DNA from 2 places in the Shewanella loihica PV-4 genome. Region 1 is predicted to be linked to the other one. Evidence: predicted binding sites of a transcription regulator. Region 1 holds the regulator's gene; the other holds the start of a gene.
What was found. The regulator LexA, encoded in region 1, represses DNA repair genes until DNA is damaged. The targets are predictions, from matches to a motif close to TACTGTATNNNNATACAGTA.
Positions count from the first base shown of each region.

Region 1 (7,321 bases):
GCCGAAGGCACCTATGATGGGCCAGGCACTCTGGGCGGGGACATAGTAGTGTTCATGTTTGCTTGTCATTTCGCAGCTCCTTGCTCAACATCATCTACGTACCCCTTGTCGGTGATGTTGTATAGCGTATAAGAGAGGGTCAGTGTCGAGATCTGCTCGGGCAGCTCGGTATCGACATAGAAGATCAAAGGTAATTGCGCATCGGCATTGGCATCGAGTTTTTGCTGGTTAAAGCAGAAACACTCTGTCTTGTGGAAGTAGGCCGCGCCCTGTCCCGGAGAGACAGAGGGAATAGCCTGTCCGATAATTTGCTGCGCCGATAGATTTTTGGCGTGAAACTGAGTACGAATCACCTCTCCCGGATGCACCTGAATGCGTTTCATCTCGGGGGCGAAGACCCAGGGCATATCTTTCTGGGTCTGTGCCATAAATTCGACCGTTACCGTGCGGCTGGTATCTATGGTTACCGCCTTATATTCGGCGGCGGTCGATTGCGTCTTACCATTGATGCCTAATTTTTCACATAGCACATCATATAGAGGCACCAAGGCGAATCCGAAGCCGAACATGCCCACACAACCTAATAGCAGTAGGCCGATCAGCTTACGGTTGGAGTATGCCTTAGTGTCCGTCATGCTATTTCACCTCGGGTGGTGTCGAGAATGAGTGGTAGGGCGCCGGACTCGGCAGGGTCCACTCCAGTCCCTCGGCACCATCCCATGGCTTGCTGGGCGCCGGCTCGCCGCCGCGGATGCACTTGATCACCACCACCAGGAAGATCAGTTGCGACAGGCCGAAGGCGAAGCCGCCGATAGAGACTATCTGGTTAACGTCGGCAAACTGAATCGAGTAGTCCGGAATGCGTCGCGGCATGCCCGCCAGTCCCAGGAAGTGCATGGGGAAGAAGAGCACGTTAACCGAGATCACCGAGCACCAGAAATGCAGCTTGCCGAGTTTCTCGCTGTACATATGCCCGGTCCACTTAGGCAGCCAATAGTAGGCCGCCGCCATGATGGAGAAGATAGCGCCCGAGACCAGCACATAGTGGAAGTGAGCCACGACGAAGTAGGTGTCGTGATACTGGAAATCCACAGGCGTGATGGCCAGCATCAGCCCAGAGAAGCCGCCTATGGTGAAGAGTATGATAAAGGCCAGTGCAAACAGCATGGGCGTCTCGAAGGTGAGCGAGCCGCGCCAGAGGGTGGCGACCCAGTTAAACACCTTCACTCCGGTCGGCACGGCGATCAACATGGTGCAATACATGAAGAAGAGCTCGGCAAATACCGGCATACCTGTGGTAAACATGTGGTGTGCCCAGACCAGGAAGGAGAGGATCGCGATACTGGCGGTGGCGTACACCATGGAAGAGTAGCCGAACAGCTTCTTGCGGCTGAAGGCCGGTACTATGGCGGAGATGATGCCGAAGGACGGCAAGATCATGATGTAGACCTCGGGATGGCCGAAGAACCAGAAGATATGCTGGAACATCACAGGGTCACCACCACCGGCGGCATCGAAGAAGCTGGTGCCGAAGAACTTGTCGGTCAGTACCATGGTCACTGTACCTGCGAGTACCGGCATTACTGCGATCAACAAGAAGGCGGTGATCAACCAGGTCCAGACGAACAGTGGCAACTTCATCCAGCTCATGCCGGGAGCGCGCATGTTGACTATGGTCACGATCACGTTGATGGCGCCCATGATGGAGCTGATACCCATGATGTGTACCGAGAAGACAAACAGCGCCGTGCTATCCGGGCTATAGGCCGTCGACAGCGGGGCGTAGAAGGTCCAACCAAAGTTAGGCCCGCCGCCTTCCATAAACAGCGAACTGAGCAGGATCGCAAAGGCGAAGGGCAAGATCCAGAAACTCCAGTTGTTCATCCGCGGCAGTGCCATGTCTGGCGCGCCTATCATCATAGGGATCAGCCAGTTGGCGAGGCCGGTAAAGGCCGGCATCACGGCGCCAAACACCATGATGAGGCCGTGAACCGTGGTCATCTGATTGAAGAAGTTGGGCTCCACCAGTTGCAGACCCGGCTGGAACAGCTCGGCACGGATCACCATGGCCATGGCGCCGCCGGTCAAGAACATGATGAAACTGAACCAGAGATACAGGGTGCCAATATCTTTATGGTTGGTGGTAAACAGCCAACGTTTTATACCCGTCGGGTGCTCCTCATGGTGGGTCGAATGTTCGCCAATATGAGTGGCATCCATATCTGCTTCACGCGTTATTGCATTCATAATGCCTCCCTATTGACCCTGTTGCTTGACGTCTGTTGCCTGAACCATGTCGCCTGTGTTGTTACCCCAGGCGTTACGCTCAAAGGTGATCACCGAGGCGATTTCCTGTGGCGTTAACTGACTGGCGAAAGCCTGCATGGCGGTGCCAGGCTTACCGTGAAGCACTATGTCTAGGTGATTCTTAACTGGCCCTGTGGCGATGGCGCTGCCTTTTAGGGCGGGGAAGGCGCCGGGTAATCCCATGCCTGTGGCCTGATGACAGGCGGCGCAGTGGCCGAGATATACCTGTTCACCCTTGGCCATCAGCTCATCCATGGTCAGATCGTCTAACACAGGTGCTTGGGGATCCTCGGCGGTGGAGCTTGCTGCCGCACTCGAATCGGCTGCCGGGGTAGGCACAGATTGAACCGCTTCTGCAGCTGCATCTGCTCCTGTATCAGCCCCGCTCGATGCGCCTGAGTTTGCCTGGTTAACGTCGGCTGCCTGAACCGTATCGCCCGTGTCGTTACCCCAGGCATTACGTTCGAAGGTAACCACGGCGGCAATCTCTGTGGCGGTGAGCTGCTGGGCGAAGGCCTGCATGGCTGTGCCGGAGCGGCCATGTAGCACCACATCCAAGTGATCGGCGACAGGGCCCTTGATGATTGGGCTGCCTATGAGCGAGGGGAATACACCCGGCAGGCCGGCGCCATTTGGCTGGTGGCAGGCGGCGCAGCGGGCCATATAGACTTGTTCGCCCTGAGCCATCAGCTCTTCTTTCGACAGGGTCTTCGACAGTGCGGCCTGCGCCTCGGCGGCGGCCGCGCTGGCCTGTGCCTCCTGCTCGACAATCCAGTTGTCGAAATCGGCCTCGGAAAGTACCTGCACTACGATGGGCATGAATCCGTGATCCTTGCCGCAAAGCTCGGCGCACTGGCCGCGGTAGATGCCTGGCTTGTCGATGCGGGTCCAGGCCTCGTTGATAAAGCCTGGGTTAGCATCCTTCTTTACCGCGAAGGCCGGCACCCACCAGGAGTGGATCACATCTTCCGAGGTCATCAGGAAACGGATCTTACGATTGACCGGCAATACCAGCGGCTTGTCGACCTCCAGCAGATAGTGTTCGCCTTTGGTCTCCTTGCCCTCTATCTGTTCTCTGGGAGTCGCCAGCAGGCTATAGTAGCTGATGTCTTGATCAAAATAGCTGTAGTGCCATTTCCATTGGGAGCCAGTGATCTTGATGGTGAGATCGGCATTGCTGGGATCTTCCATGGCGATGAGAGTCTTGGTGGCCGGGATGGCCATGAGGATCAAGATGACAAAGGGAACGAGCGTCCAGGCGATCTCTACCTTAGTGCTCTCATGAAAGTTTGCCGCGACGGCACCCTTAGAGCGCCTATGGTTGATGATGGCGTAGATCATCACCCCAAAGACGACTAGGCCTATGGCACAACAGATATAGAGAATCGTCATATGAAGGCTAAACACCTTATTGCTGATCTCTGTGACCCCTGATGTCATATTCAGGGGCATATCTGCTGCGAGTATGGTGGGCGTAAATAGCAACGCCAGCAAACAACACAACACTTGCTTCACTAGACTTCTCCTCTGTCAATTGCGAAGGCAACTACAAAGAAGAGCCACACAGTATGTCTCGGCTCTATGCAAACTCTTCAGTTCCCAAAAAAGCAACGATGACTTCAAAGTGCGTCGGTGGTGAATCTCTTGTTCTGCTGGTGGTGACCACGCTTGCACTTACGGCTGAATATATCAGACCAATTTCAGCTACCGTGGGCGAGGTATTACAGGTTCATTTTCGCCGCTCAAGCCGACAACCAAATTGTGCGATATAACAAATAATCGTTGATATCTCTTACTAACTTAATGGCTGTTTAAATATTGATCAAGATCACTTTTATTTTATTTTGCTAAACAAAACAGACACAAAAACGCCCCTTGCGGGGCGTCTGTATGGAAAGGTAGGGCGCGGAATATCAGTGTAGTGAACTGAACAGACTCATGGTTTGGCCGCCGAGATCCTCTTGGGGAAAAGGGTTGGCAGGTAAGTGACCGTTCGCATCTTCGATCACCACTCCCAGGGCGCGGGTATTCTTGGCAACTATCTGTAGGCGACGACTGTCACGGGCATCCAGGGTTTGTGCCCAGCAGATCACCGCACTGGATGTACCACTTGTGAGGGCTTTTTCCATCGCCCACAGGGTTTCGACCTCATCCTTGGTGTGCACCAGTAGGATGCGATCCATACGCACACCGCCGTCGGCCAGCATCTGCTTGTAGCCTATGTTAGGTGGGCTGATCAACACCACCCATTGTCCCTGCTGACTGAGTCTGGCTAGCTCTGGAGTGAGGGCCTGCAGCTCCTGCTTGCCCTGGGTAGAACTTGCCGTAGTCGAGATAGTGTTGCCATCGCCGCGCTTAAGCGAGCTGTCGAGATCGACCCACAGCCCTGGATGACGTGGCGCCATGCCCATTAGGTTGTTCATTGCCAGTCTCCATTTCGAATAACGCCGACGGCCAGGCCTTCGATGCTCAGGCTCTGGGTGGTGAGGTCCACCACGATAGGGGAATACTCTTCATTCTCGGCATGCAGATAGACGGTGCTGCCACGCTTCTCGAAGCGTTTAACCGTTACATCATCTTCCACGCGGGCCACGACTATCTGGCCGTTTCTTGCCTGTTCGACCTTATGTACCGCGAGTAGGTCGCCCTCGAGAATACCTATATCTTTCATACTGTCCCCCCTGACCCGCAGCAGGAAGTCGGCGCTGGGGCGGAACATGCTAGGGTCAACCTGATAGTGTTGTTCCACATGCTCCTGGGCCAGGATGGGCTCACCGGCGGCCACCTGACCTATGAGGGGCAGGCCGAGATCTTCAGGCTCTTCCTCCTGGGTCAGCTTGATGCCACGTGATGTGCCGGGCATGATTTCGATGCAGCCTTTCTTGGCCAGGGCCTTGAGGTGTTCCTCGGCGGCGTTGGCACTCTTAAAGCCTAGTCGACGCGCAATCTCGGCACGGGTAGGCGGCATGCCCGTGTCGGCAATATTGCGTTTTATCAGATCTAAAATCTCGGCTTGTCTCGGGGTTAAGGGTCTCATGATTAATCCTGTCTTTCCATACAGTACCTGTCAGTATATACAGTATTTTATACAGTGCAAGTATTAACCAGATTTTCTCCCAATCCCATCAAGCGATTAGCGCCTAAAGTGTGATTGATTAGCCGAGTCTGGCCTGTTCAAGGGAGAGCAGCAGATGATGGTAATCGTCGATGGCCGGAAAGTCGGCAAACTGCTTGTGAGGCTGCTGGCTGTCGGGATTCTTGATCCCCAACTGGTAGCCGACGCCAGCCTTCTTGGCTGCCTGTAGTATGGGCTCGCTGTCGTCGATAAACAGGCAGCGGCTGGGATCCAAGGAATACTGATTAAACAGGTGACGCCAAAATTGCGGGTGTTCCTTGGGATAGCCGGTGGCGTGACTCGAGAGCATCTCATCGAGCCCGTTAGCCAGATCTGTATGCTCGAGTTTCAGCGCCAGGCTGTGGGGATGGGCGTTGGTGACCAAGATGCGCCGCTTGCTGTGTCTGGCCAGTGCGGTGAGAAAGGGCATGCTGTCCTGACGTAGCTGGATCCGGTCCACTAGAGTGTGGTGCAAAGCCAGGATGTCTAAACCCAGCTCCTGTTGCCAATATTCAAGGCAATACCACTCCAGGGTGCCGAAGACCTTGGCGTAGGCACTCTCCACCAGTTGTTGGGCGTCGGCCTTTGGGATCTGCCTTTGTTCACACAAGGCCTGAGGCACCAGGCTAAGCCAGAAATGGTTGTCGAAATGCAGATCCAACAGGGTGCCGTCCATATCCAGCAGCACGGTATCTATCTTATTCCAGGGAAACATAAAGCGAGTAAAAAAATTCCTTGGTTTGAGTTGTGGATTAGGCCCATCATAGTAAGATTGAGTGGTTAAGCAAACGCCATTTTTATCAGGAAGTTTCATGCCGGACAAAAAGCCGCAGATCCTACATGCCGAAGTTGTTGCCCAGAGCCGTCTGTTTCAGATAGAGCAGGTGCATTTAAAATTTTCGAACCAGGTTGAGCGCCAGTATGAGCGCATGAAGGGCAACGCCCGTGGCGCCGTGATGGTGGTGCCTGTGCATGGCGAGGAGCTATTGCTGGGACGCGAATATGCGGCGGGTACCCACAGCTATGAGCTGGGTTTCCCCAAGGGCCTAGTGGATCCCGGCGAGACCCATGCCGAGGCGGCCAACCGAGAGCTGCAGGAAGAGATAGGTTTTGGTGCGCGTAAGTTGACCCATCTGATGGAGTTGAGCCTGGCGCCCGGCTACTTTGCCAGCAAGATGCAGATCTTCGTCGCCGAAGATCTGTATGAGAGTCGATTGCAGGGTGACGAGCCCGAACCCATAGAGGTGGTGCGCTGGCCATTGAGCCAGTGGTCTGAGCTGTTATTAGAAGATGATTTTTCCGAATCTCGAAGCGTTAGCGCCTTGTTTTTGGCACAGAAACATCTAAAACTAAAGTAGTTAATCCGAATTATCATATTAGGCATTGCCAGATGTAGGCTGTTGGAGTTGTGATGAAGCCAGAAGAGTATGTTGAGCAGGCGATTTCGATTGCCATCGAGGCGGGTGAGGCCATCAAAGGGATCTACCTCGAGGGCAGTTTTGACAAAGAGGTGAAATCCGACAATACCCCGGTAACCTCTGCCGATATCGCGGCCCATGAGATCATCTCTTCCCAGCTAAGCAGCCTTACCCCTGAGATCCCAGTCCTCTCTGAAGAAGATGCCGATATTCCTTTCTCCGAGCGCGCCGATTGGCAGCGTTACTGGTTGGTAGACCCTCTCGATGGCACGGGTGAGTTTATCGCCGGTAGCGGCGACTTCTCGGTGATCATCGCCCTGGTCGAGCACAATCGTCCCATCATGGGAATCGTCTATGTGCCCATGACGGGTGTGGTTTACTATGCCGTGGCAGGCCTGGGTGCCTACAAGCGTAGCAGCAAGGGCGAGGTGCGTATCGCCAGCAAGCAGCTGACCAAAGACGATGAGCCCTGCCTGCGTCT
Region 1 covers NC_009092.1:132,797-140,117, forward strand. The annotation lists gene SHEW_RS00610 (cytochrome c oxidase subunit 3) at 1-69, opposite strand, end outside; gene SHEW_RS00615 (cytochrome c oxidase assembly protein) at 66-635, opposite strand; gene ctaD (cytochrome c oxidase subunit I) at 637-2,247, opposite strand; gene coxB (cytochrome c oxidase subunit II) at 2,257-3,822, opposite strand; gene SHEW_RS00630 (cell division inhibitor SulA) at 4,221-4,730, opposite strand; gene lexA (transcriptional repressor LexA) at 4,727-5,344, opposite strand; gene yrfG (GMP/IMP nucleotidase) at 5,463-6,137, opposite strand; gene nudE (ADP compounds hydrolase NudE) at 6,235-6,780, shown strand; gene cysQ (3'(2'),5'-bisphosphate nucleotidase CysQ) at 6,834-7,321, shown strand, end outside.

Region 2 (7,321 bases), 2.0 Mb from region 1:
GAGCTACACCCTGGCCGAGCCGTCACGCATCGAAGACACCTCCTGGATCAAGCCAGGCAAGATCGCCTGGGACTGGTATAACGAAAACAACCTCAAGGGGGTCGACTTCAAGGCGGGGATCAATACCGAGACCTACCAGTATTACGCCGATTTTGCCGCCGACTTTGGCATCGAAAATATCTTGATCGACGATGGCTGGTCGTCACAGGAGGATGTACTTAACGTATTGCCGGGGATCGACATGCAGGCGATCATCGCCCATGCCAAGGCCAGAGGCGTCGGGGTACAGCTATGGGTGCCCTATTCGGCGCTGGACAAGAACCTGGAAGAGGCGTTTAAGCTCTACGCCAAATGGGGGATCAACGGCGTCAAGATAGACTTCATGGACAGCGACAGCATCAAGCGGGTGGATTTCTACTGGCGCGCCGCCGCCATGGCCGCCAAGTACAAGCTGATGGTCAACTTCCACGGCGCCTACAAGCCCGCGGGGATCCACAGAACCTACCCCAACGTGATGACCCGCGAGGGGGTCAGAGGATTGGAGAACAACAAATGGTCAGAGGTGACCTCTACCCACAACCTGCATCTGCCCTTCATCCGCATGATAGCGGGTCCGCTGGATTACACCCCGGGCGCCATGGCCAATGCCCAACAGAAGAACTTCAACAAGGTCTGGTCTCGCCCCATGAGCCTCACCACCCGGGCGCAACAGATTGCCATGTATGTGATCTACGAGAGCCCGCTGCAGATGCTCGCCGACACCCCCACCAGCTACCGCGCCGAACCTGAGATCCCGCGCTTTATCGCCGCCATTCCTACGGTATGGGATGACTTTAAGGTGCTGCATGCCAGCATAGGCGAGTATTTCACCATAGCGCGCCGCGCAGGTGATAACTGGTACATAGGCGCCATGACCAATACCCAGGCGAGAAGCCAGCAGATCAACCTGGACTTTCTTGGAGATGGTGAGTATGAGATGCAGCTGCTGCAAGATGGCATCAACGCGGGTAACTTCGCCGAAGACTATAAGCTCATCAAGAAAACCGTTACCAAGGGCGACAGCCTAGATCTCAACATGGCGGCCAACGGCGGCTATGCCATACAGCTGATCAAACGTTAAACGTCCCACTCCAAGGGTCTGAGTCGCATCACACTCCATGCGTTCAGGCCCTTGCCTTTTCTCTTGCTTCCGCCCTTGTCTATGCTCTGACTTATGTTCTTGCTTAGATTCTTGCTTAGCCTCTTAATTAGGCGCTTGTTTTAGCCCTTGTTTTAGACGCGGCTCTAGCCGCAGTCTTTTTCGCCCCGCTAGCCTTGCCTTTGGCACCTGTCGCCGTGCCGCGTCGATTGCCATAGCCACGTTTCTTAAACGAACGCTTAGGCGCCTCGACACCTTGCAAGGCCTTGGGCAGCTGGGCACCGGCCTGCATGATAAGCCCATTGAGCGACTCGACTAGCGGCGCCATGAAGCTCAGGTACTTGGCCTCTTTACGGCTGATGGCGTCAAGGTGACTCTCCCACAACGCCGTCATATCAGGCGTGGTAGCGGACTCCGGTAGGCTATTGATGAGGCCGCGACCGACCGGGGTCGAGACGATAGACTTCCCCTGGCGGGCCAGAAAACCACGCTTGAACAGCAACTCTATGATCCCGGCGCGGGTCGCCTCTGTGCCCAAGCCGTCGGTTTCCTTGAGGATCTTACGGATCTCTGGGTTGGTCACGTAGCGGCTGATCCCCGTCATGGCGCTCAGCAGGGTGGCATCGGTAAAGGCCTTGGGCGGCTGGGTCTGCTTCTCGATAAGCTCTCCCTGGCCAGAGTGCAGCATCTGTCCCTTATGTAGCGGCGGCAGCTGGGCCAGGGCCTCGTCGCCCTCGCCGTCTGTTTTGTCATCGCTGCGCTTAGGGAACAGTTGCTTCCAGCCTAGGGCGATCTCCTGTTTGGCCTTGGTGTGAAAATGGCCGCCGGCGATCTCCACCTCAACCTGAGTCTCATGGTAACGATAGACGGGGTAAAACTGCGCCAGATATTGACGGGCCAGTTGCAGGTAGATCTGTTTCTCGGCCTGAGTCAGGGCACTCAGGTTGGCCACCTTCTCGGTGGGCACTATGGCGTGGTGGGCATCCACCTTGGCATCGTTCCAGGCCTTGGAGACTATCTTAAGATCCGGCGCGGCGCACTGGGCGGTGAGTTCGCCAGCCCCCTTGAGCACGGCGCCGATCACGCTGGGCGCCAGGGCCAGCTGCTCCTTGGGCAGATAACGGCTATCGGAGCGCGGATAGGTGATCAGCTTATGTTTCTCATACAGTGACTGACAGGTATCGAGCACCGTCTTGGCACTCATGCCGAATCGCTTCGCCGCATCTATCTGCAGCGACGACAAGTTATAGGGTAAGGGTTGCCCCTGCTGCTTATCTTTGGCCTGCAGATCTGTCACCTTGGCGGGCTGCTCTGTGATCCGCCCCACCACGTTTTCCGCCAGGCGGCGCGACAGCACCCGCCCCTCCTCATCCATGTAGGGCTGACAGGCCTCGCTGGGTTGCCACTTGGCCTTAAAATGCGCCTGTTCCTGGGTGTAGAGATTGGCCAGCACCTCATAGAAAGGCTTGCTGACAAAATGTTCAATAGCCTCATCGCGGCGCACCACCAGGCCCAGCAGGGGGGTCTGCACCCGACCGACAGAGAGCACTCCCTGATAGCCCACCTTGCGCCCCTGCAGCGTATAGGCGCGGGTCATGTTCATGCCATAGAGCCAGTCGGCGCGGGAGCGCGCCAGCGCCGAGGTCGACAGGGGGATAAACTCGCGGTTGCTACGCAGCTGCCCCAGGGCACGCTTAACGGCCTGAGGGTTGAGGTCGCTCACCAGCAGACGCTGGGTCTGCTCTAGCTTATCGCCCTTGACCCCCAGATAGGCGATCACCTCATCCACCAGCAGCTGACCTTCACGGTCAGGATCCCCGGCGTTCACCAACTGACTGGCCTGCTTGACCAATTTTCTCAGCACGCTGAGCTGACCGCGAGTCTTGCTCTTAGGGGTCATCTTCCACTGCTGCGGCACTATGGGCAGATGGTCGAACGACCAGGACTTAAAGGCGGGATCATAGCTGTCGGGCTCGGCCTGCTCCAGCAGGTGGCCTATGCACCAGGAGACGGTATCGCCATTGGCCGCCGTGATATAGCCCTCGCCCTTCTTGTGGGGTTTAGGTAACACATCGGCGATTGCCCGCCCGAGACTGGGCTTCTCTGCTATGTATAAGATCATACTGACATCAATTACTGTATAAATTAACAGTAACTTTAAACCACTCGCGGCCCTGGCGCAAATAGGAAAGGCGATCTCATGCTTACGTGTAAATTTTGTTGAGAATCATTCTCACTAAAGGCTAGTCTAAGGGCCATTCACGGAGGCCGACATGCACACACGACTCAAGACATCTTACCGACCCGAACGCCTACTGATTTACGCCACGCTGATGACGACGGCGCTGCTGTTACTCTCGCTGTCATCCTCCCTCTTTCCCTGGCGCCTGGATCCCTTGGTGCAATTTAGCCTGCTGCTGTTGCTAAGCTGCGCCAGCACCCTGTTTGCCCTCGCACGCCATGGCGCACACCATAGACCGGCCCTTGGGCTACTCTTCGGCCTCTGGCTAATGGTATGGGTAAGCCAGGGATTGCTCATGCCGGTGTGATCGCTAACGTGCGCTTGCCCCTCTAAGCTAAAACTTAGCTCTGCCGCGGCCCCTGCCACAGCCACGGCCGTGCATTCGATGCCGTTGCCATCTGACCACAAAAAAGGCGCCTCCCAAGAGACGCCTATATTACAGATATGAAAACCTCTGCTTTAGGTCTTTAACTTACCCAACTGCTGGTGTTGCTGCTCCACCAGGCCCGCCAGGCTGGCACTGCTCTGCTGGGCCTCGTCGGCGAGTCTCGCCAGCTCGGAGGCGGAATCTGAGATGCCTGTGATATTACGGCTGACCTCTTCGGTCACGGCACTCTGCTCCTCGGCGGCGGTCGCGATATGGGTCACCTGGCTGGAGACCTCCTGAATTTGATTCACTATGGTGTTGAGTGAACTCAGGGCCGACTCTGTCTGAGCCACGGCGCGCTGGGCACCATCCACCCCTTGGTCGATGATCTGCGAGGCGCTGTTGACCTCACGCTGCAGCGCCTCGATCAACTTGCCTATCTCATCGGTCGAACTCTGGGTCTTGGAGGCCAACGCGCGTACCTCATCCGCGACCACGGCGAAGCCCCGGCCTTGTTCACCGGCGCGGGCGGCCTCGATGGCGGCGTTAAGCGCCAGCAGATTGGTCTGCTCGGCGATGGCGCTGATCACCTCGAGGATCTTGCTGATGTTGGTGCTGCTTTCCGCCACCTTACCCACGGCCTCCTTGGCCAGCAGGGATTCCTGAGACATATGGGTCACATAGCCCATCGCCTGGCTCAGGCTGTCCTCACCTGCCTTGACGTTGAGGGTCATGGCTTCGGTTTCCGAGGCCGTCTGCTCAGATGCCTTGGCCACCTCGAGCGCCGTGGCGCTCATCTCATTAACCGCGGTCACCACACTCTCGATATCGCTGTACTGACGATTGACGCTGTTGTGAGTCTGCTGGGCTATCTCCGCCGCCACCTGACTCTCGGCCTGCGAGCGTGATGCCAGCTCCTTAAGCTCGCCAATTAGCAGCCTCAACTTATTGATAAAGCCGTTGATGCCACCGCCCAGGGCGATGAGTTCGGCGTGGGACTCCACTGTGACCTGCTGAGTCAGGTCTCCTTCGGCACTGGCTAAGTTTTCCACCCGGCTCTGAATCACCTTCAGCGGCGCGACAATAGAGCGGATCACCAGGCTGATGGTAACCACGGCGATCAGCGAAACGATGACGCCTACGATCAGCAGCAGGCTGCCCAGAGAGCTGGCCATCGCCGACATAGCCTTATCCATGGCATTTGCCGCCTGATAGGCATCGGCCTTGGCCACCTCAATCACCAGCGACCACTGCGCCTTGGCGAGCGGGATCTCGATAGGATAGGCAACTATGATGTTATCGCCCTGCTCCAGATAACCGCCCTGGCGATGCAGCCCGGTCAACTGACTGGCGAGCGACGGGGCGATAGACTCGCCCAGTGGCCGCGCCTTCTTATCATAGTGACTGGCCGCCACCACCAAGCCCTTCTGGCTCAGCAGGGTCACCTTGGCCTTGCCCTGATACAGGCTAGCGGAGAGCTCGTCGATCAGCTTCTGAAACACCGGCAAATTAACATCCACGCCGATTACACCGCGAAAGCTGCCGCCAACCACCACAGGCACGGTCAAGGAGGTCATCAGCGCCGTGTTGCCCGGGCTTATCTCATACAGGTAGGGCTCCATCAGACAGGGCTGCTTAGTATCCTTGGCGCACAGGTACCATTCGGCCTCGCGCACGCCAAACTCCTTGAGAGTGGCATCATACTTCTCGCTGGCGTCATCCACCTGCTGATGCTCGACGCTGCCATCGTCGCTGCGGGTGTAATAGATCTCCAGGGTACCCACCTCGGGTACGCTGTGACTGATCTTCTGGGTATAGTCGCCGTCGCGGCCATCGTAGCCGTTGGGCTCAAACTGGGCATACATAGAAGAGAGCTGACTGTTTTTTCGCAGCACGCCGGCCACCGACTCCTCTACCCCTTCTCGGGATAGCGGCTGGCTAGCGGCGCTCTGCTCTATCATGCCGGCAAACGAAAAGGGGATCCGATAGGCCTCATTGATAAAACCCGCCACCCGCTCGCCATACTCACCGGCCCGGGCACTGAGGCGCTGGCGAGTTTCATCATGCAGCGCACCTTGCACCTGGCCCGCCAGTTGCGCGTTTTTATCGCTGAGCGACCACCAGAGGCTGAAGGAGAGGATGGCGACTATGATCAAAAACAGCGCTGAGGTGATCCAAAGCAACTTAGTACTGATGGACAAGTGTTTCATTTATCACTCCTAGGGATGACGGCAGGTTTGAGGCTTAATACTTTCACTCATTAAACATAGCACTAAAGCATTAAAACACCATGCTATCAGGTATTTAATTAGCCTTGCAGGGTAAGAGATGTAGCAAAATGCCCCATAAAAAAACCGACCACTAGGGGTCGGTTTTTAGCTGACGCATGTGCTATCCCTTAGGGATGACAGACGTTATGTAGCTCTAAGTTAGTGCCGATATCCTTGATGCGATTGGCCTTGGCATCGTCGTTACGCAGCTGGGTCAGGTGATCCAGATAGGCCTGATCCACGTCGTTGGTAATATAGTTACCGTCGAATACCGAGGTCTCGAAACGTTTGATATCTGGGTTTTGCTGACGTACGGCTTCAATAAGATCTTGCAGGTCCTGGAAGATGATGCCATCGGCACCAATCAGCTTGTTGATCTCTTCCGCGTCGCGACCGTGGGCGATCAACTCGCTCGAGGTTGGCATGTCGATACCATAGACGTTAGGGAAACGGATCTCAGGGGCCGCCGAGGCGAAGTAAACCTTCTTGGCACCGGCTTCACGGGCCATCTCGATGATCTGCTCTGAGGTAGTACCGCGCACGATAGAGTCATCCACCAGCAGCACGTTCTTGCCCTTAAACTCGGCGTTGATGGCATTTAGCTTGCGGCGAACCGACTTCTTACGCTCCTGCTGACCCGGCATGATGAAGGTACGGCCGATGTAACGGTTCTTCACGAAGCCCTGACGGTATGGCAGGTCCAGGTTACGGGCGATCTCTAGGGCGATATCGCATGAGGTTTCAGGGATTGGGATCACAACGTCGATATCGTGATCTTCCCACTCTTTCTTAATCTTCTCACCCAACATGGTACCCATGTTGACGCGGCTGCCGTAGACAGACACCTTGTCGATGGTCGAGTCTGGGCGGGCGAAGTAAACGTATTCGAAGATACAAGGTGAATAGCTTGGCGACTGGGCACACTGACGGGTATAGAGCTGACCATCTAACGAGATATAGATGGCTTCGCCTGGAGCGACATCACGTACCGTCTCGAAGCCTACGGCATCAAGGGCCACGCTCTCAGAGGCCACCATATATTCGGTGCCCTGCTCTGTCTCGTTCTTACCCAGTACCAGTGGACGAATACCGTAAGGGTCACGAAACGCCACCAGACCCTGGCCGATGATCATCGCCGCCACGGCGTAGGCGCCGCGTGTCAGCTCGTGTACCTTAGTGACCGCCTCAAACACCTCGTCGGCAGTGAGGTACTGGCTCTTGGTGTGTTGCAGCTCGTCGGCCAACAGGTTAAGCAGGACTTCAGAATCTGAGGTGGTGTTAACGTGACGACGTTGCTTCACCAG
Region 2 covers NC_009092.1:2,691,312-2,698,632, forward strand. The annotation lists gene SHEW_RS11895 (glycoside hydrolase family 97 protein) at 1-1,120, shown strand, start outside; gene SHEW_RS11900 (DNA topoisomerase III) at 1,248-3,260, opposite strand; gene SHEW_RS11905 (hypothetical protein) at 3,412-3,687, shown strand; gene SHEW_RS11910 (methyl-accepting chemotaxis protein) at 3,840-5,957, opposite strand; gene purF (amidophosphoribosyltransferase) at 6,146-7,321, opposite strand, start outside.
Region 2: SHEW_RS11900 (DNA topoisomerase III) is a predicted target of LexA. The motif match lies at 3,273-3,292, and genes of this name have one in related genera.